DNA from 2 places in the Eubacterium sp. Marseille-QA0814 genome. Region 1 is predicted to be linked to the other one. Evidence: a T-box and tRNA genes for the amino acid it is inferred to sense, from the RefSeq annotation. Region 1 holds a T-box; the other holds one or more tRNA genes.
The links. The T-box of region 1 lies ahead of pheS (phenylalanine--tRNA ligase subunit alpha). A T-box ahead of a tRNA ligase gene usually reads a tRNA of that ligase, here a tRNA-Phe.

Region 1 (15,462 bases):
TTATTGAAATTAAAGGTAACTGACTTGATGATTGAGAAGCCTTCTTTTCATTTCTACTTCCTATATATTAGCTAATAATTACAGCACCACCTGATGATATTGCTGTAAACAAAAAATCAACACTGTGTTAAACGATGTAACTAATGACACACCTGAAATGTCTGCTTCACTGGAAAAACTTACAACAAAAGTGTCAGCTATACCAACAAACATTAGTAAAAACTGTTCCACAAATTTTCTTTTTTGCAGGCATATTTCTTTTCCTCCATAATATAATAAAATAAACATATTTATTAATAAACATATTTATTTTATTCTTTATTTACTTATATATCAAGAAAAGCAAGTAACAACTATATTAATAATTTGTTACTTGCTTTCAAGATTACTTTATTGAATTTTGTTCTATTCCTACTTTAGTATAATCTAAGACATCTTCTCTCTGGATTCTAAGATAATATTCACCCTTATCTATTGTAATACTTTTAGAAATTGATTTATCAGGCTGATTTGTACAATCAAGAGTAACTGTCTTTTCTGCAACATTATTACCTTTCTTAAACACTTCAGCTTTAACTTTACCATCCCATATAGAATTAATACTAATAATTATTTTCTTCTTTTTGTTATTTTTTAATTTAAACCATGCATCTTTTCCGTCATTATATGAGAAACGAAATTCGTTATAATCATTACCGCTTATATCAGCAGCCTTTCCCCTGTCTTTGCATATTGGTGTTCTATTAATACCATACAGATGAGTATTTATTTCGTATTGAGAATCAAGAGGACTTTCTAAGTAAACTCTATATTCACCTTTTGGTAATTCACATTCTATTAATTTTTTATTTTCTTCCCAATTACCTATATTATGTGTAACATCGCTCCACTTGTTATTCTCCTTTTTTTGTAATTTAACATTAACATTTATTTTTTTACCGGTTATGTTTTCTCCAAAAACTAGAGATACATATGCTCTTTGTTTTTTTACAGAAAAATTCCAATATTGTGGTTCTCCTGTACCAATAATTAATTCGTCATACGTATCAGTAAACTCAAATATATTTTTTTGATTATATAATTTCATTTCAACTTCGCCAATTTCAAAAAAATCATATTTTTTAAAGAATTTATCCCCTGGTACCTGTACTGTAAAACTTTCACCTTCTTTGAGTTTTATACTATAATAAGATGCATCAGGTAAAAGATTACCATTTATGTCATAAACTTTTATACCTCCACCTGTGTCAAACGACATTATACAATCATTCGTTGCTACAAATTTTACCTTTTTTGATTTGTAATGTTTGCAATAATATAATTCTCTTTCTATTTTAAATAGCTTAGGATCACATTTTACAATTTCATTATTAAAATCATAACAATCCTTATTTTTTTTCCAAATATCAGATTTTTTTCCTTTATACGATGATGGGAAATTTACTTTCTTTATCATAGCATACGTTGGGTCATAAACTACATATGTTGCATATGGTTTTCCTAGCGCCTGACAGATTCCATACTTAACTCCTTCTGGAATATTAACCACTGACATACAACCGGTATATCCCACCAATATACTTTTGTTGTAAATATAAAAGTCTCCTTTTTTAATTATGTACTTTTTTAATGTTGAAAAGAATTTATCCTTACCTAAAAAGTTAAATAATACCTGTATGCTATCATGCTTTAATTTTTTATTTTTCATTACTACCTTTGCATCTTGTATAATGTGATTAAATTCAACATTTCCAACATACTTACTTACAGAAGAAGGTAATACAATCTTCTTTAACTTTTTACACGAAGTATCTTCTCCCTCATCATCACAATCATTATACTTAGCATAATTATTACACTCATATGTCATTCCGCTCACATCTATTATTTTACACCCTTTTCGTATTGTTAATTTTTTCATTTCAGTTGGCATTGCTACGAATTTTTTGCCATTTTTTGTGTATATTATCCCTTTAAAACTTTTGTATTTTTTGTCTTTACTACTAACCTTGTATGTCTTTGTTTTGTAATAACATACCATTTTTTCAGACGTTAATGGTGAATTAAACTTTACCATATTCACTGTTATCGGATAATAATGAGTATAATATGATTCATAAAATTTCAAATCACCCGGAACTTCTAACACTTTTACTTTTTTACAACTCTTAAAAGGTTCTATTGGAAGTTTTTTCACCCCTTTTTTCACAACAACCTTTTTAATTTTCCCTGCATTTTTAAATTTTGCATTTTTAGGAATTTTTCCTGTCACTGTTAACGTACTCCCGTTCACATAATAATTTTGATTTTTTGCCTGTACGTTACCACTTGATATAAATATAATCCCACAAAGTACCCCTATTGAAATGCATAACTTTAATAATTTTTTGTTCAATATAAACTCCTCCCTTTTCTCCTAATACTTTTGTAAGTTTTTCTTATTCAATTGTTATACTCACAAAAAATAATTTTTATTGCATAAAATTAAAAAAGAGCTAAAATTAAAAAAATCAGAAATATTTTATATGCTTGATAAGTAAATTTTTTACCGGACAAACCGGTAAGAAAAGTAATATCTAACTCAAAATATTTCTGACTTATTTTTTATTTTGACCATGTAACTTTGTCATTATCACCCTCATAATTAAACATACCGTCATTTTTTTCTTCTAATGCTTTAATTATGTGGTAAGTATACTCATTGTGCGGTGTAGGAATCCCAAGTTCCTTTCCCATACGAACCAACGCCCCTGAAAACATATCAATTTCTGTGTGCCTGCCTGCATCTATATCTTGCAATGTTGAATAACGTGCCGATGCTTTTACTGCACTTCCACGACCTGAGGAATCATCAATCACGCTTAAATCTATTTCCTTAGCCTCTGCAATACTTTCAACTTCTCTTCTTAAGGCTTTTCTAATAAAACTCATATGCTCACTGTCGTGATAACAGCCAACACCTGCACCTAGAATTGCCTGTGGTAAGTTGTTGCAAACATTAAGTCTGAATTTTCCCCATATTTCTTCCTGTATAAATTTTGTCACTCTCCAATGAATTCCCGTATTATCAAAAAGATGGTTTATTGCTTTTATTCGCTCACTTTCATAAGGTGGCTGTAATTCTCCAAAAATTATCCCAATTGTTGTTTCAGGATCAAAATGAAAGCCATCCTCCTTCTTTTGGGAAGCAACCTTAATAAAAGAATGTAAAATATTGTTAGGGTTAATTCTTTTTCCAATAATCTCCTCACTATCCACACCATTCATAAGGCTCATTACAATTGTGTTTTCACCTACAATCTTTTCTATATCATCTAATGTATCAGGTAAATTGCCATATTTCAAAGCTACTATTAAAAGGTCAATATTTTCAGCCTCTTCAGGTGTCCATACATTCGGCTTATACTTAACGCCGTTTATTGTAATGCCCTCACTCTTTAATCTCTTATTTCGTTTGTCTTTTGCAACAACACCTAATTCAATGCCGTCCTTATTTGACAGTCCCCATATAACATAAGAACCCACAGCTCCAGCTCCTAATATTGCTGCTTTTTTAATCTTCATCTCTAGTTTTCTCCTAATGTTTCTATATCGTAATTCCGTAATATAAATGCTAGGTTAAATTATTAAATATATTATCTCGTATTTCTAATTTGTGGAAATTATTTTTAATTTACTTAATCTCATGACTTATTGTAAAGTATGTACCACAAGTGAAATCATCATACATACCAATATCCACAACCAATAACAAAATGGGATTAACGTAATAATTCCCGGAACAAAAATTAATGTTTTCTGCTACACCTTTTGTAGTTCCCGTTGCTGAAAAATAAACTACAATATCTTTCTTATCTGCTTTTGCATTTTTCTGATTTTCAGCTATTGTATCTTTTGTCGAATCATCTTTTGCATTTTCCTATTTTGATGTTTATTCTGATGACGATTCTGTAGTTACTTTTTGATTTTTGCTTTGGGTATTACCGCAACCTACTATAGATATTATAAGTACACCTGCCAATAACAACATAATTAATTTTCTCATTTCAAATCCTCCTTGTAATATTTAATTTACTAAACATAAATGCCTAATATTTGTTTCATATTGCAACTGCTAAAAAATTTTTAAAACTCTAAATTTCATAATTTTCACCTTTTAATTTATATAACTTTAAATTGCTTCCATTTTCCACCTCTAAATCTAATCCAGAAAATTATGCCTCTTGTAATCCAGTCAAGACACATTGCATAGGCAATTCCAATTACTCCAAGATTTAAAACGATAGCAAGTAATATTGAGAATACAAGTCGTACTCCCTGGATTTTTTTAATTCGTTTCTTTCTCAATTTTATATTTAAAGAGTTCCTAAATATAAACTTACCAATGCCTACAATTTATTTCTAATTAAAAAATGTAGGTGCTTTACTTAACACCTACATTCTATACCTAATATTATTTGAATGTCTATATTAAATTCTTTATTATGCTTTATGAGCATTTAAAATCAAAAAACTTCATAAATACACTATTTGCTTACCAGTTCTTCTTTTCTTTACTACTGTCGTGTTGTGTTTTACGCTCTTCTACTATTTTTACAAACCATTCAACCATTGCAGGATCCTGATGAGAGAAAAACGAACTTGTAGCAGTATCCATCTGTGCAATCTTATTCATATCTGTCTCGTCCAATGTAAAATCAAATACATTGAAATTTTCAATCATACGGTCCTTGTGTACAGATTTTGGAATTACAATAACACCACGTTGTATATGCCATCTTAGCATAACCTGAGCAGTTGTTTTACCATGCTTTTCACCAATTTGTCGTAAAACCTTGTTTTCAAAAAGACCATTTCTACCCTCTCCAAATGGTGCCCATGCTTCCAGTTTAACGTCATATTTGTCTGCCCATTCTTTTAAATTATTTTGTTGATTCAAAGGATGTGTTTCCATTTGATTTACCATAGGTTTTACTCTTGTAAAGTTTGCAAACTCTACCATTCTATCTACATAATGGTTAGAAATTCCAATAGCACGGAGTTTTCCTTCGTCATAAAGTTCTTCCAGTGCCTTCCATGCTCCATAAGTATCTCCAAAAGGTTGATGTAATAACATTAAATCTAAATAGTCGGTACGCAATTTCTCCATTGATTCCAAAACAGATTTTTTACACTCTTCATAACCAAAATGTTCAATCCATACTTTTGAAGTTAAAAAAATTTCTTTTCTGTCAATACCAGATTTTTCAATCGCATGACCTACTTCTTCCTCGTTAAAATAACTTTGAGCTGTATCTATACTACGATAGCCAACTTCCAAAGCATCTAAAACACATCTCTCACATTCCTCTTTTGTTACCTGATAAACACCGTATCCCAGCTGTGGCATTTTTACACCATTACTTAAAGTAATATACTCCATTTTTTGACCTCCTTCTTGATTTGCTATTTATGTCATGATACAATTCTAGCAGTCGGTAGTTACTACCGGTCAAGTTTTTTTTTAAATTTTTGGAGGGATTTTATGTATTCAATGAAAGAAGCTTGCAAATTGACAGATATGACCTACGAGACTTTAAAATTCTATTGTAATGAAGGACTTGTACCTAATGTAAAAAGAGATAAAAGAAATTATCGAATATTCGATGACCATGATATTAAATGGATTCAAAGTTTAAACTGTCTAAAGAACTGTGGCATGAGTATTGCTGAAATGAAAGAATATCTTGCACTTTGTTTAAAAGGAGAATCCTCAATTCCAGAGAGAACAATCATACTTAACCACAAAAAAGAAGCTCTGATTCAATCTATTAATAAGCTTCAACAGGCAGTTGAATATATAGATTGGAAACAGAACTTTTATGACGAAGTTTTATCTGGTAAAACTCAATACTATAGTAATCTTATTCCTGAAATGCACAAAAAATAACAACAAATTTTTACGCATCTATTTCTATATAATAATAAATTCTCTAATTTTTCTATTACATAAAAACATTCCACTGGGAATCCCCCCTAGTGCAAATATAAATTAGATGCAAATGAGCACGCATTCAGTATGTAAAATGTTTCAGTGACATTCCTTATAATTTAAATTTATTTATACTTTAGTACGTTTTAATTTTAATATTAAGATTAAATTTGATTTTAATTCATAGCACTACTATTATATTAAATCTTATATTTTAATAAATATTCTCCAATACGTCAAAATAATTCTCAAATGTTTTCCTACAACACATTGGATTGTCTATAATGACACCATCAATTACAAGCCCTGCCATTGCAAAACTCATTGCCACACGGTGATCCTCATAAGTGTCAATTTCACATCCATGAAGAACGCCCGGCTCAATAACTACGTCCGTTTCTGGCTCTTCAATAATTTCTGTCTTACAACCAAGTTTCTTCAGCTCTGTTGCAATTACTGCCACTCTGTCTGATTCCTGACCTCTAATGTGATCTATATTTTTAATAATAGTTTTTGAGTTTGCAAATGCAGCTACAACAGCCATTGTAAGTGCCTGATCTGAAAAGTCAGACATATCAATTTCGATTCCCGGATAGCTGTCAATACTTGCTCCATCAACTTCAACACCAGCAGATGTATCTGTTAATTTACAGCCTAACTTTTCCAAAACCGTTAAAAACTTAATATCACCCTGCATAGAGTTTAAATGAATACCTTTTACAACACTTTTCACTTTAAGTAAAATTGCCATGGCATAAAAATAGCATGCTGCCGACATATCAGGCTCAACCTCATAAGCATCCAATTTTACTTCCTGTTTTTTTATGTTATATGTATTGTTATTTTTTTCAAATTTAATGCCAAACTGTTCTAACATTCTAAGGGTAATCTTTATGTAAGCACCATTTGGTCTCGAACCTGTCAGATTAACTTCCATTCCGTTAACTGCAGCTACCATAAGCAATGCACTTGCATACTGACTACTTTTAGAGGTATCGATTGATATTTTTGTTTCACCTATCCCCTTTGAATTTAATTTAAAAGGAAAATGTCCTTCTTTTTCTAAATATTCTATTTCTACACCATTTTCCATAAGCTTGTTAAGTAACTCACTCATTGGTCTTTTTTTCATTTGCTCAGAAGATTCTAATGTATATTTTCCACCACATACGGCAAGTAACACTGTCATAAATCTTGCTGCAGTTCCTGCACTTCTAACATTTATTGTAGCTTCATTATTTGGAATTCTTCCGTTCTCCCCTTGAATCACAACTGTTTTTGCATTTTCATCAATTTCCAGTTTAAAGCCAAGTTTATCCAGGCAGTCCAAAAAAGCTCTTGAATCATCACTAAATAAAACGCCACTAAGCTTACATTTTCCATTTGAAATTGCAGCTAACATTAATGCTCTGTTTGTAATACTTTTTGACCCCGGTACCTCAACATTTATATCTTTCTTATTTATAACTTTTTTTACTGTATATTTTTCCATAATTTCTTATTCTTTCTTTTGATAAATTATTCGTTTTCTAATAACCTATTTGCAACGTCATATATTTTCTATCATCCGTTTAACCTACAAACTGCTACTATCATATCATTTAATACACTTCTTATTCAAGGTATCACTTTCGTAACTTTAAATTTTTTTCATTTTCGAAAGTGGTATTTACATATATTATGAAAAAAATAAGCGAAAATATCATAGTTTTTTAAATTTAAGAAGATACTATAATATTTTCGCCTAATTAATTGATTATTTAGTTTTAAAATTGTAATAGCTCGCCTTTAAGTGTTTCAATATAATATGTAAAATCCATTATATGTAAAAGCATAATATCATCTTTTGTTATGGTTGTTTCTTCTTCAAGTTCTCTATATGCAGCATCAAGTCCATTTTCGTTTTTTTCTATTTTTCCACCCACAAAATTTGCTAATCCCTTATACGGATCTTTTTTTCTTTTACACATCAATATTTTATCTGCATTTTCATTATATACTACTATTACATTGTATCCTCTCATATTTTCACCCTTATAAAGTTTATTCTATTACTTTACATCACTTTCATTAGTAATAAACATTGCATCACCAAAACTAAAGAATCTATACTTTTCTTCTACAGCAGTTTTGTAAGCATTAAGGATATTGTCTCTTCCAGCTAACGCTGATACAAGCATTAATAATGTTGATTCTGGCAAATGGAAGTTAGTAATAAGGCAGTCAATTGCCTTAAATTTGTAACCTGGATAAATAAAAATCTGTGTCCAACCACTGCCGGCATGAATCACACCATTTTCGTCTGCCACAGTTTCAAGAGTTCTTGTGCTGGTTGTTCCAACAGAAATAACTCGTCCACCATTTGCCTTTGTATCATTTATCATTTTGGCATCTTCTTCGTCCACCATATAAAATTCAGAATGCATATGATGTTCCAGAATATTTTCTACCTTTACAGGTCTAAAAGTTCCAAGTCCAACATGAAGTGTAACGTGTGCAATCTTTACACCTTTTTCCTTAATCTGCTCCAGCAACTCCTTTGTAAAATGAAGACCTGCTGTTGGTGCAGCTGCGGAACCTTCATACTTTGCATAAACTGTCTGATATCTGTTTTTGTCTTCAAGCTTGTGTGTAATATAAGGTGGAAGTGGCATTTCTCCAAGCTGATCCAACACCTCTTCAAATATTCCCTCGTACTTAAACTGAATAAGACGATTGCCTTCTTCAACCACGTCAATTACTTCACCCATTAAAAGTCCATCACCAAAACTAATAACCGTTCCCGGCTTACACTTCTTTCCAGGCTTTACTAAAGTTTCCCAAACGTCATTTTCACGTCTCTTTAATAATAAAACTTCAATCTTTGCATTAGTACCTACTTTGCTACCATAAAGTCTTGCCGGCAACACCTTTGTGTCATTTATAACAAGGCAGTCACCTTCATGTAAATAGTCTATTATTTCCTTAAAAATATGATGTTGCACTTCACCTGTATTCTTGTTAAGAACCATTAATCTTGAACTACTTCTGTCTTCTAATGGATCCTGTGCAATTAATTCTTCCGGTAAATCATAATAATAATCATGTAAACTCATTTTATCTGCGTCACTCATAACTGTTCCTCTTTTCATCTATACTTAAAACTATCAAATCTAATTTTTGTTTTTAAACTAACTTTAAATTTTTTAAATAATATATTCCAACATTAAACGGACTATTTTTATAGCTGTTCACTATCTAATACTATTGTAAATGGACCGTCATTTTCAAGTTTAACTTTCATATCAGCGCCAAACTCGCCTGTTTCAACAACCTTAACCATTTCCCTGCATTTTTCAATTATGTACTCATACATTTCATTTGCCATGTCAGGTGCACCTGCATTAATAAAAGATGGTCTGTTGCCTTTTTTACAATTTGCATACAATGTAAACTGAGACACTAATAAAAGTTCTCCATCAACATCTGCTAAAGCCAAATTGGTCTTTCCGTTTTCATCATCAAATATACGCATACCTATTAATTTCTTAATCATCTTATCAGCGATTTCTTTTGTATCATCATTTGACACCCCAATAAACACTAAAAAACCTTTATTGATTTTTCCAACAATTTTTTCATCAATTGTTACACTTGCATTATTTACTCTTTGAATTACAAATTTCATATTAAACCATTCCTTGCATATTATTTTCAACTAATCTATTTTACACTATTCTTATATTTTTGTCATTAGTTGGTGGAATAAAGTATTTCTTCTAGCAAAAAAAGATGAATATTTCTCTCCCACTTCATATGGAAAAAATAATACTCATCTTTTTTATATTTTTAATATAACTATTCGACTATAAACATTTATCGGATAATAGTCAAACCCTAGCCTCTTAACTGGATTCCTAAACGCTCTAATCCGTTAAGAATTTTCTTCATTGCTCCTGCAATATCGTTTTCTTCAAGAGTTCTGTCTTTTGCTCTAAATACAATATTGTAAGCAACTGACTTAAATCCTTTTTCAATCTGATCACCTTCGTAAATGTCAAATAAGCTATAGCTTTCAAGGATTTTTCCACCACGCTGCTTAATAACTGCTTCAATGTCACCAACTAAAATTTCTTTTGGTACAACCATTGAAATATCACGTGAAACAGCAGGGAATTTTGCAATTCCTTCATACTTCTTATCAAAGTTAGCCATTTCGTAAATGTATGGCATATCAATAACAGCAACATATGCTCTTGTTTTCATATTGTAATTTTCGCAAACTGTTGGATGAACTTCTCCTAAGTATCCAATAACTGTGTCATTGTATACAACATTTGCCTGTCTGCCAGGATGTAAGAATGTCTTACCAGCCTTTGCATCATAAGAAATGTCTTTGTCAATTCCAACCTGTCCTAAAAATTCTTCTACAACACCTTTCATTGTGAAGAAATCTCCATTTCCGTAGAATCCTAATGTAAACTGCATTCTTTCATCTGGAAGGTCAGTTACAGGTAATGCCTTTGGAATATAAATATTACCCATTTCAAATAATCTTACATCTTTGTTACGTCTGTTGTAGTTTGTTGCAAGTGATGTAAGCATACCGTTAAGAGATGTTGTTCTCATAACACTGAAGTCTTCTCCTAAAGGATTTGAGATTGTAACTGTTTTTCTTAATTCACTGTCTTCAGGTAAAAGTAATTTATCAAATACCTTTGGACTTTCAAATGAATATGTCATTCCCTGTGAGAAACCACAGTATAAAGCAACACTTCTTGCAAGTTCATCAATTCTTAATTTTTCTGATAATTTTCCTGAAGTTGCCTCTCCTGAAGGTAATGTTGTAGGAATCTTATCATATCCGTAGAATCTTGTAATTTCTTCTGCAATATCACACATGCCGATTAAGTCCTGTCTAAATGTAGGAACTGTAATCATCTTTGTTTCTTTATCATATTCTAATTCTAAAGCTGGGAAGTAGCTAATCATTTCTTCTTCTGTTAAATCAAATCCAATAAGATTATTTACATAATCAGGATCAAATTTAATCTGATGTTCTTCCTTCTTTTCAGGATAGAAATCAACCATTCCTTCAACTACTTCACCTGCGCCTAATTCTTCGATTAACTGGCATGCTCTGTTAATAGCTGCTTCTGCATTGTTAGGATCAAGTCCTTTTTCAAACTTTCCTGATGCGTCAGTTCTAAGACCAACTCTCTTAGATGAAAGACGGATATTTGTACCATCAAAGCATGCAGCTTCAAATAACATATCCTGAACATCATCTGTAATCATTGAGTTTTCTCCACCCATGATTCCAGCTAAACCGATTGCTTTTTCTTCATCACAAATCATAAGCATATCTCTGTCTAATGTTCTTTCCTGTCCATCTAATGTTGTGAATTTTTCACCGTCTTCTGCACGACGTACCACAATCTTGTTTCCTTTGATTGTTGAAAGATCATACGCATGCATTGGCTGACCAAATTCTTCCATAACATAGTTTGTAATATCAACTAAGTTATTAATTGGTCTGATACCACAGGCACTAAGTCTTCTCTGCATCCATTCAGGTGATGGAGCAATCTTTACATTTTTAACAACCTTAGCACAGTATCTTGGGCAAAGCTCTGCATCCTTTACTTCTACTTTGATGTAGTCATTTACATCACCTGTTGTTCCAACAGCCTTAACTTCAGGAGCAACAAATGGCTTTCTAAATGTTGCTGCAGCTTCTCTAGCAATTCCTAATACGCTATAGCAATCTACTCTGTTAGATGTAATTTCATATTCAAAAACTGTATCATGTAAACCTAATACTTCTACAGCATCAGCTCCTACTTCTACACTGTCATCAAAAATATAAATACCATTTTCAGGTGCTTCAGGATAAAATTCTGTAGTTGAACCTAATTCTTCAATAGAACACATCATTCCGTTTGATTCAACACCACGAAGTTTTCCTTTTTTGATTTTGATTCCACCAGGAGTTTTCTTTCCATCATGTCCTCCTGCAACTCTACCACCGTCTAATACAACAGGTACTTTTAAACCTTCCTTTACATTTGTTGCACCTGTAACGATCTGAGTTGTTTCTGTTCCAATATTAACCTGGCAAATAACTAATTTATCTGCATCAGGGTGCTTTTCAATTTTTTCAATTTGTCCAACAACAATTTTATCAAGGTCAGCGTCAAGTCTTTCAAAACCTTCGCACTTTGTTCCTGATAAAGTCATTGCATCCATGTATTCCTGATCAGTACATTCAAGGTCAGGAACGTATGCCTTAATCCATGATAGTGGTGTATTCATTATAATTCCCTCCTTTAATTAAAACTGATTTAAGAAACGGTCATCGTTCTCATATAATAATCTCATGTCATCGATTTCGTATTTAAGTAATGCGATTCTTTCAAGACCTACACCAAATGCAAATCCCTGATATTCATTAGGGTCAATTCCACCCATTTCAAGTACATGTGGATGAACCATACCACAACCAAGAATTTCAATCCAGCCTTCACCCTTACAGAATCTACATCCTTTACCGCCACACTTAAAGCATGTAACGTCAACTTCTGCACTTGGTTCTGTAAATGGGAAGTGATGTGGTCTAAACTTAATCTTTGTATTTTCACCAAAAAGTTCTTTTGCAAACTGCTCTAAAGTACCCTTTAAATCAGCCATAGTTACATTCTTATCAATTACCAAACCTTCAATCTGGTGGAATGATGGTGAATGAGTTGCATCTACCTGGTCTGATCTAAATACTCTACCTGGACTAACAATTCTAATAGGTGGCTGAGTATTTTCCATTACTCTTGCCTGAACTGATGAAGTCTGAGTTCTAAGTACGATATTTTTATTTATATAGAATGTATCCTGTTCATCTTTTGCAGGATGATTTTCAGGTATATTTAAAGCTTCAAAGTTGTAATGGTCAAATTCAACTTCAGGCCCTTCAACAACTTCGTAACCCATTCCTACGAAAATTCTTTCAAGTTCTTCTAAAGCTAAAGTATTTGGATGCTTATGACCTACTTTATTTTTCTTTGCAGGTAAAGTAACATCAATAACTTCTGCTTTAAGCTTAGCCTCTCTTGCTTTTGCTTCAAGGTCTTTCTTTACATTTTCTAATTCTTCTTCAATACGCTTTCTTGTATCATTTACAAGCTGACCAACTTTTGGTCTGTCTTCAGGGGCAACATCCTTCATACCTTTTAATACTTCAGTAAGCTGTCCTTTTTTACCAAGAATCTCTACTCTTACATCATTAAGTACACTAATGTCCTTGGCATCTTTGATTTTTGCAATTGCCTGTTCTCTAATTGCTTCTAATCTTTCCTTCATTGTACAGTATCCTTTCTATAAGATATAGTATATTTTTTACACTTTGTTTTCCATTTAATATTTACGGTAAACAAATGTAAAATTAAAAAATTTTTATGCAAAAGAAAAGTCCCTGCATAAAAATGCAGGGACGAAATATCTATCCGCGGTACCACCCTTATTTTCACAAACGTGAACTCTCAAAATACTTAACGCGTATTAAACGTCACATGCTACTTTGATTTCACAAGTGAGGCTCCTGTGGGAAATTCAAATATTTTTGTTACTTAAAAGACCTTCCAGCCGATGAGTCTTTCTCTCTTAAAGAATAAAAATATCCTACTTTGCACATTCAATGCCTTTGTCAACGAAAAATATTTTAACATAGATATTTTTTAGTGTCAACCAAACTAATAAAACATATTTTACTACCAAAATTAAAATTTTAAATTTCACTCTCCACCGGGCATGCGGACATTTTTTTAGACCGCTATGCCTATACTCCTTCTATAATCTAGAGGACTAAGTCCTCCGAGTGTTGATTTAATTCTATCTTTGCAATACCAACGCATATTTAAGAGTAGCAATAGCATTCCTTAACATAGTGTTGGCAAGTTCTGCGTTTGGAGAAGTGCCTATAGTCCAACTCACCGGCATACCATCGAGGCAGTCAATTATCGGAGAAAGATATACTTTCCCTGCTTTGATAGAAAACTCTGTGATATCAGTAAGCCATTTCTGATTCGGTTTTGTAGCATGGAAATCTCTATCTATAACATTCTCCACCGCAGGTGTTATTTCACCTTTATAGGAGTTATATTTCTGTCTGCGTTTTCGTCTGATAATTAGTTTTTCCTGCTTCATAATACGGCGAACCACTTTTTCAGAAACTTTTATACCTTCACGATGAAGCAGCATATGAATTCTTCGATAACCAAATATATCTCGATTTTCATGAAACAGTTGTATGATTCTTTTGCGAAGATCAGAGTATTTATCTTCTGCATAAATGGTTTTTTCTTGATAATAATAGCTGCTTTTTGCAAGTTTAAGTTTTTTAAGAAGATTCAGCAGTGAATACTTATTTTTCAAGGCATCGATTATCACTGCCTTCTCCCGATTTGTGAGAGCTGTCTGATCGATGCCGGGGTCTTTTTTTAATACATTGATTGTTTCTTTAAGAATATCTATTTCCATCTGCATATCGAGCATCTGAGCTTTGAGCTCATTGATATCTTCTGCAGATGTGATATCATTTGGACTTACATTAATGTTGGCAGTAGTTTTTTTCATGGGTTGAAAACATCCCTTCTCCCGATACTCCCTAATCCATTTATATACCAAGGAAGGTGTGTATCCGATTTCTTCTGCCACTAATTTTACAGGCTCGCCTTTAATAAGGCAACGTTTAATTACATTATGTTTCAATTCAGTTGGAGCTTGTCTCCAATGTTTTTGATTTGGAACATCGTAATATTCAGGATATTTTTTACGCCAATGATAAAGCATCGGTGAAGATGGATAACCTAAGATCTGGATTACTTTATCAGGTGATCCTGTGGCTTTTAACAATACAAGTGCTGTCGATATTTGTTCTTGTGTGTACCTCATAACATATCAGGCATTACACAGTCCAACTTTTCGTCCGCATGCCCATTTCACAGTGGAATTTACTTTTACATAAGTGGAATTTAACCTTTCACACCATTTTCATCTACCCATTTGCATATTTGTCTCTTTACCTGTATGCTTTTTCCATGCTCTCTGATAACGGTAGAAGGAGGTACACATGTCTAACCTTATACCGGGAAACCAGAAACACTTAACTTTAGATGACCGTAAATTTATTGAAGACTCTCTAAATGAAGGTCTTTCCTTCAAGGAGATTGCCAAATATCTTTGTAAGGATCCTACTACCATTTCAAAAGAGATTCGTCTTCACCGGGTTGATGACATTCAACCCAAACGGATATTTAATAATCCACACAACTTTTGCACCAGAAGATTTAGGTGTAAACGGACAAATGTATGTGAAAAGATTATCCTATGTGATATCAAATGTTCGTCCTGCAATAAATGTAATCAGGTATGCAAATCTTTCGTAAAGGAATCCTGTTCACGAGTGGACCGGGCTCCTTATGTTTGCAATGGTTGTGATAAACCACTCCATCTCTGTAGCA
Region 2 (4,666 bases), 1.2 Mb from region 1:
TGCAAGCTGCATCTTACCTGTGCCTTTTTCCCCATTAACAATGTAAGCATGAGAAATCTTTCCCATCTTTATGGCATTTTCAAAGTGTTTTACTATATGGTTTTGTCCTAAAATTCTTTCTGACTCCATACTATCCTTTATATCCAACAAAATTTAATACTTTATAAACTACTAATCTTTTAACCTGCAAATTGCAGTCTTTTTTCCTGTAAACTCTAAAATCTTTTAACTTACAGATTACGGTCTTTTTTCCCGTAAACTTTAAAATTCTCTAACTTACAGATTACGGTCTTTCTTTCACATAAACTCTAAAATCTTTAACTTACAAACAAAGACTTTATTATTCACAAACCTAACTTTTATCATATCATAATTTATTAATTGTTTCCACAATCTCGGCAATACATCTGTCTAAATCATCATTCATGTATCTTCTTTCAATACCGGCATTTTTGATGTTTTCTTCCTTAAAATCTTCCTCATCTGCAAGAAATCTTCTACAAAGTTCAGCGTATTTTGGCTCTTTCTCCAAGCGCTCTCTTTTTATGGCACGCTCTAATCTTTCACCATTTTCTACTTCTACATATATAGGTACCACCACATCTTTTCCATAATACTTAACCATGGCATTGTAAGACTCCAAAGTTCCTATATAAATGTAATTATCCGCACCCAAATTAATTTGACCGTCATCTAATGTGAAATAACTCCACACTCCGTACACAGTATCATAATCTCTGCACTCAATAATTTTTCCCTGTTTTCTATATTCAGCAAGTTTTTCCCTACTAACAAAATGGTATTCCACACCCTCCTGTTCCCCTTCTCTCATTGGTCTTGTTGTGTAACCAACAATTGTTTTTAAATTTAATTCCTTATTATTTTTCAAATATCTAAAAATTGTATCTTTTCCACTACAACTTTTTCCCAATACAAAAAATATTTTTGACATATCTCCTCCAACTTACAGGCATACTATAATCCATACCATTCCTAATAATTATAATAATAGAATTTTTCACATTCATTATCTAACCTTTAGTATCTACTATATGTTCATAATAAGTAATTAATCATTTACAGTAACTAATCAATTATTCATAATGATTAATTAAATATTTATAATAAATAATCAAATATTTACATAAATTAATAATTAATGTAAATATAAAAAATTTATCTTTTGATAACAATAATTTTTTCATTATCAATTCCCTTTATATTTAAATTAGACATTTTATATTCCATTATTTTTTTCAACATTTGATTTGTAATTAAATCCCCTGGTACAATAATTGGTATCTCAGGCGGATAAATATACACATATCCTGCACTTATCCGACCTACAGCATTATAAACATCTATTTTTTCTTTTTTGCATAATAATGCCTCATATATTGTCATTACCTGCTCCGTTTTTTCTAATAAAATTTCAGTATTTGTTTGCTCTAACAAACTTTTATCTTTAATTTTATCAGCTATATAATTATCTATTTCCACTAAATTATCAGCAAGTCTTAATATCTCATCCATGTTATCACATATAGAAGTCATACCGATTACATAATCTTTGGAACACATTTCTATTTCGAAATTATATTTTTCTCTTAAAATGCTCTCAAGATATTTTCCATCATAAGTTTCATTTATTTTATCGGTATTTAATTCAGTATTATTTGTTTTGGCGTTATCTAATTTAGCATTATTTATTTCTGCTTTATCTGATACTGTATTACTTAATAGGGTATTGTTTAATACAGTATCACTTAATACGGTATTGCTTGATACGGTATTATTTAGTTTTGTAATATTTAATTCTACATTATCTTTTTCTATACTCCTCAACTTCATATTAAGAAAAATAACAATTTTAGAAATATCAAAATCATACACACTGTTTTTTCCTATAATACTACGATCTAACACTTTTAATACTTTAAGATTTTTAACTCTATTATGGAATTTCTTTAGAGTTATTAACATTTCGTTAGCATCTTTTTGCCCTTTTGTTGGTAACTCTCTTATACATTTGTCAAGGCTGGACATAAGTACATAAGATGGACTACTTGACTGATAAACTGATAACATCCTCTGAACATCTTTTACTGAAACTTTGTCCCCATGCATATGTAAAAAGGCTGTCTGTGTCATTGCAGGAAGCGTTTTGTGTGCACTTTCTATAACAATATCAGCCCCTAATTTGTAAGCCGAAGTAGGAAACTCATCACTTAAAATCATATGAGCACCATGTGCTTCATCAACAATAAGAATGCTATTGTGTCCGTGAACAATTTCTGCAATTTTTTTAATATCAGAAACTATACCCTCATAAGTTGGACTTGTTATTACAACAGCTTTAACTTTTATATTTTTCTTTTCTGCTTCGACAAATTTTTGTTCAATTTCTTCCGGTTTATAACCACCACTTATATTAAACCCTTCAACTATTTCAGGATACACATATTCAACATTCAAATCTCTTAGCTGAACAGCATTATAAGCTGATTTGTGACAGTTTCTCCCTAAAATAATAGTATCGCCTATATTTGTAACCGCGGTAATTGCAGATAAAATTCCACATGAACTTCCATTAACAAGAAAAAATGTAGCCCTTGTTCCAAAAAAATCTGAAGCATTTTCCATAGCAGCTTTTATTATTCCCTCAGGATGATGCAAATCATCAAAACCATTTATTTCTGTTATGTCTATATCAAAGGGATCATATTGGTTATTAACATATACACTTATTTCTTTATCTTCATTTAACTCGTTAACCGAGTTATCAACTGGCTTATTAAAAAAATCTTCATCACCAACAAACGCTTTATTAAAATCAAATAATTTTCTCTGTCGCTTGTGTCCTGGCATATGCAATGGATATCTTCCATTTTTGCTATATTCAATTAATTTACTATATAAACTCTCTTTACTCATAACTTTGATTATAACATAAATGCTAATAAGTAACTAGCAAAGTAAAATATACAAAAAATACATTAACAACGCCTCCAAAACATATAAACTAATTTTTCTAAACATTTCTAAAACAATAAAAATGATAAAAGAAAAACTGTAGACATTACCGGGTAACATCTACAGTTTCACATAACAAATGCCCAGTTCCGGAATCGAACCAGAGACACGAGGATTTTCAGTCCTCTGCTCTACCAACTGAGCTAACTGGGCATTGAGTTGCGGGAATAGGATTTGAACCTATGACCTCCGGGTTATGAGCCCGGCGAGCTTCCAGACTGCTCCACCCCGCGCTGTTATTCTATTATATTTCTTTTCTTGCTTGTTTGCAATACTGGGCAGAGAAGGATTCGAACCTTCGAAGGCGGTGCCAACAGATTTACAGTCTGCCCCCTTTGGCCACTCGGGAATCTGCCCATTATAACTTAGAAAGTGAACTGCCTTTCCATGATTCACCAAAATCATCATTCATGACTTCTGAATCTTTGGCTTTTCTTAATGACTTCCTCTTTCCAAGAAAGCCGATGAACGGACTCGAACCGTTAACCTGCTGATTACAAATCAGCTGCTCTGCCAATTGAGCCACATCGGCGTATTTATTTTTTATCAACCTTTCTGCTCAATTGGCAGAGCCAAGCTTCCCTTGACTGCTCTCCTCTTATTGACAAAGTCAATAAGCCTGAATTGAGCCACATCGGCGTATTTATTTTTGATTGCGTGCCGCTTGGAAACATGGTTTTCTTTTGCGATGCAATCATCTTCGGAAATGTCTTCCACAATGCATTTCTGCATTTAGTGGGACCTACAGGGCTCGAACCTGTGACCCCCTGCTTGTAAGGCAGATGCTCTCCCAGCTGAGCTAAGATCCCATTTCTTTTTTGATAAAAATAAAAGAGGTTGAGAAAGCGTGCTTACTGCTTTCGACCTCCTCGCATCAGTTTCTTTTCTTTTTTAGCGACCCGGATGGGGTTCGAACCCACGACCTCCGCCGTGACAGGGCGGCGCTCTAACCAGCTGAGCCACCGGGCCATCTGAATTATACATTCAAAACCACACACTGAAAAATCTTTACATCCGGAGATAACTCCTCTTTCCTTCCTTCATGGATAAGCCCTCGACCTATTAGTATCAGTCAGCTGCATGCATTACTGCACTTCCACCTCTGACCTATCAACCTTGTAGTCTTCAAGGGGTCTTAATTCTTACGAATGGGATATCTCATCTTGAGGGGGGCTTCACGCTTAGATGCCTTCAGCGTTTATCCCGTCCCGACTTGGCTACCCTGCGATGCATTTGGTAATGCAACAGGTACACCAGAGGTCAGTCCATCCCGGTCCTCTCGTACTAAGGACAGCTCCTCTCAAATATCCTACGCCCACGCCGGATAGGGACCGAACTGTCTCACGACGTTCTGAACCCAGCTCGCGTACCGCTTTAATGGGCGAACAGCCCAACCCTTGGGACCTACTACAGCCCCAGGATGCGATGAGCCGACATCGAGGTGCCAAACCACTCCGTCGATGTGAACTCTTGGGAGTGATAAGCCTGTTATCCCCAGGGTAGCTTTTATCCGTTGAGCGATGGCAATCCCACTTTATACCACCGGATCACTAAGTCCTACTTTCGTACCTGCTCCACCCGTCGGTGTCACAGTCAAGCTCCCTTATGCCTTTGCACTCTGCGAATGGTTTCC

Region 2: it has a tRNA-Phe gene. The T-box ahead of pheS (phenylalanine--tRNA ligase subunit alpha) is inferred to sense a tRNA for this amino acid. The anticodon was not compared.

What each region holds. Positions count from the first base shown of each region.
Region 1 is NZ_CBCPMG010000001.1:722,624-738,085, forward strand. It holds gene ACQY63_RS03375 (MATE family efflux transporter) at 1-64, opposite strand, end outside; gene ACQY63_RS03380 (hypothetical protein) at 79-231, opposite strand; gene ACQY63_RS03385 (hypothetical protein) at 386-2,395, opposite strand; gene ACQY63_RS03390 (ketopantoate reductase family protein) at 2,605-3,564, opposite strand; gene ACQY63_RS03395 (aldo/keto reductase) at 4,535-5,422, opposite strand; gene ACQY63_RS03400 (MerR family transcriptional regulator) at 5,525-5,929, shown strand; gene aroA (3-phosphoshikimate 1-carboxyvinyltransferase) at 6,186-7,463, opposite strand; gene ACQY63_RS03410 (NUDIX hydrolase) at 7,738-7,995, opposite strand; gene queA (tRNA preQ1(34) S-adenosylmethionine ribosyltransferase-isomerase QueA) at 8,023-9,066, opposite strand; gene dtd (D-aminoacyl-tRNA deacylase) at 9,192-9,638, opposite strand; gene pheT (phenylalanine--tRNA ligase subunit beta) at 9,848-12,265, opposite strand; gene pheS (phenylalanine--tRNA ligase subunit alpha) at 12,284-13,303, opposite strand; T-box leader at 13,427-13,647, opposite strand; gene ACQY63_RS03435 (IS3 family transposase) at 13,832-14,893, opposite strand; gene ACQY63_RS03440 (helix-turn-helix domain-containing protein) at 15,072-15,462, shown strand, end outside.
Region 2 is NZ_CBCPMG010000001.1:1,884,809-1,889,474, forward strand. It holds gene ACQY63_RS08700 (ATP-binding protein) at 1-129, opposite strand, end outside; gene ACQY63_RS08705 (hypothetical protein) at 368-952, opposite strand; gene ACQY63_RS08710 (aminotransferase class I/II-fold pyridoxal phosphate-dependent enzyme) at 1,177-2,868, opposite strand; tRNA gene ACQY63_RS08715 (tRNA-Phe) at 3,114-3,186, opposite strand; tRNA gene ACQY63_RS08720 (tRNA-Met) at 3,193-3,266, opposite strand; tRNA gene ACQY63_RS08725 (tRNA-Tyr) at 3,309-3,390, opposite strand; tRNA gene ACQY63_RS08730 (tRNA-Thr) at 3,493-3,565, opposite strand; tRNA gene ACQY63_RS08735 (tRNA-Val) at 3,770-3,842, opposite strand; tRNA gene ACQY63_RS08740 (tRNA-Asp) at 3,929-4,002, opposite strand; rRNA gene ACQY63_RS08745 (23S ribosomal RNA) at 4,076-4,666, opposite strand, start outside.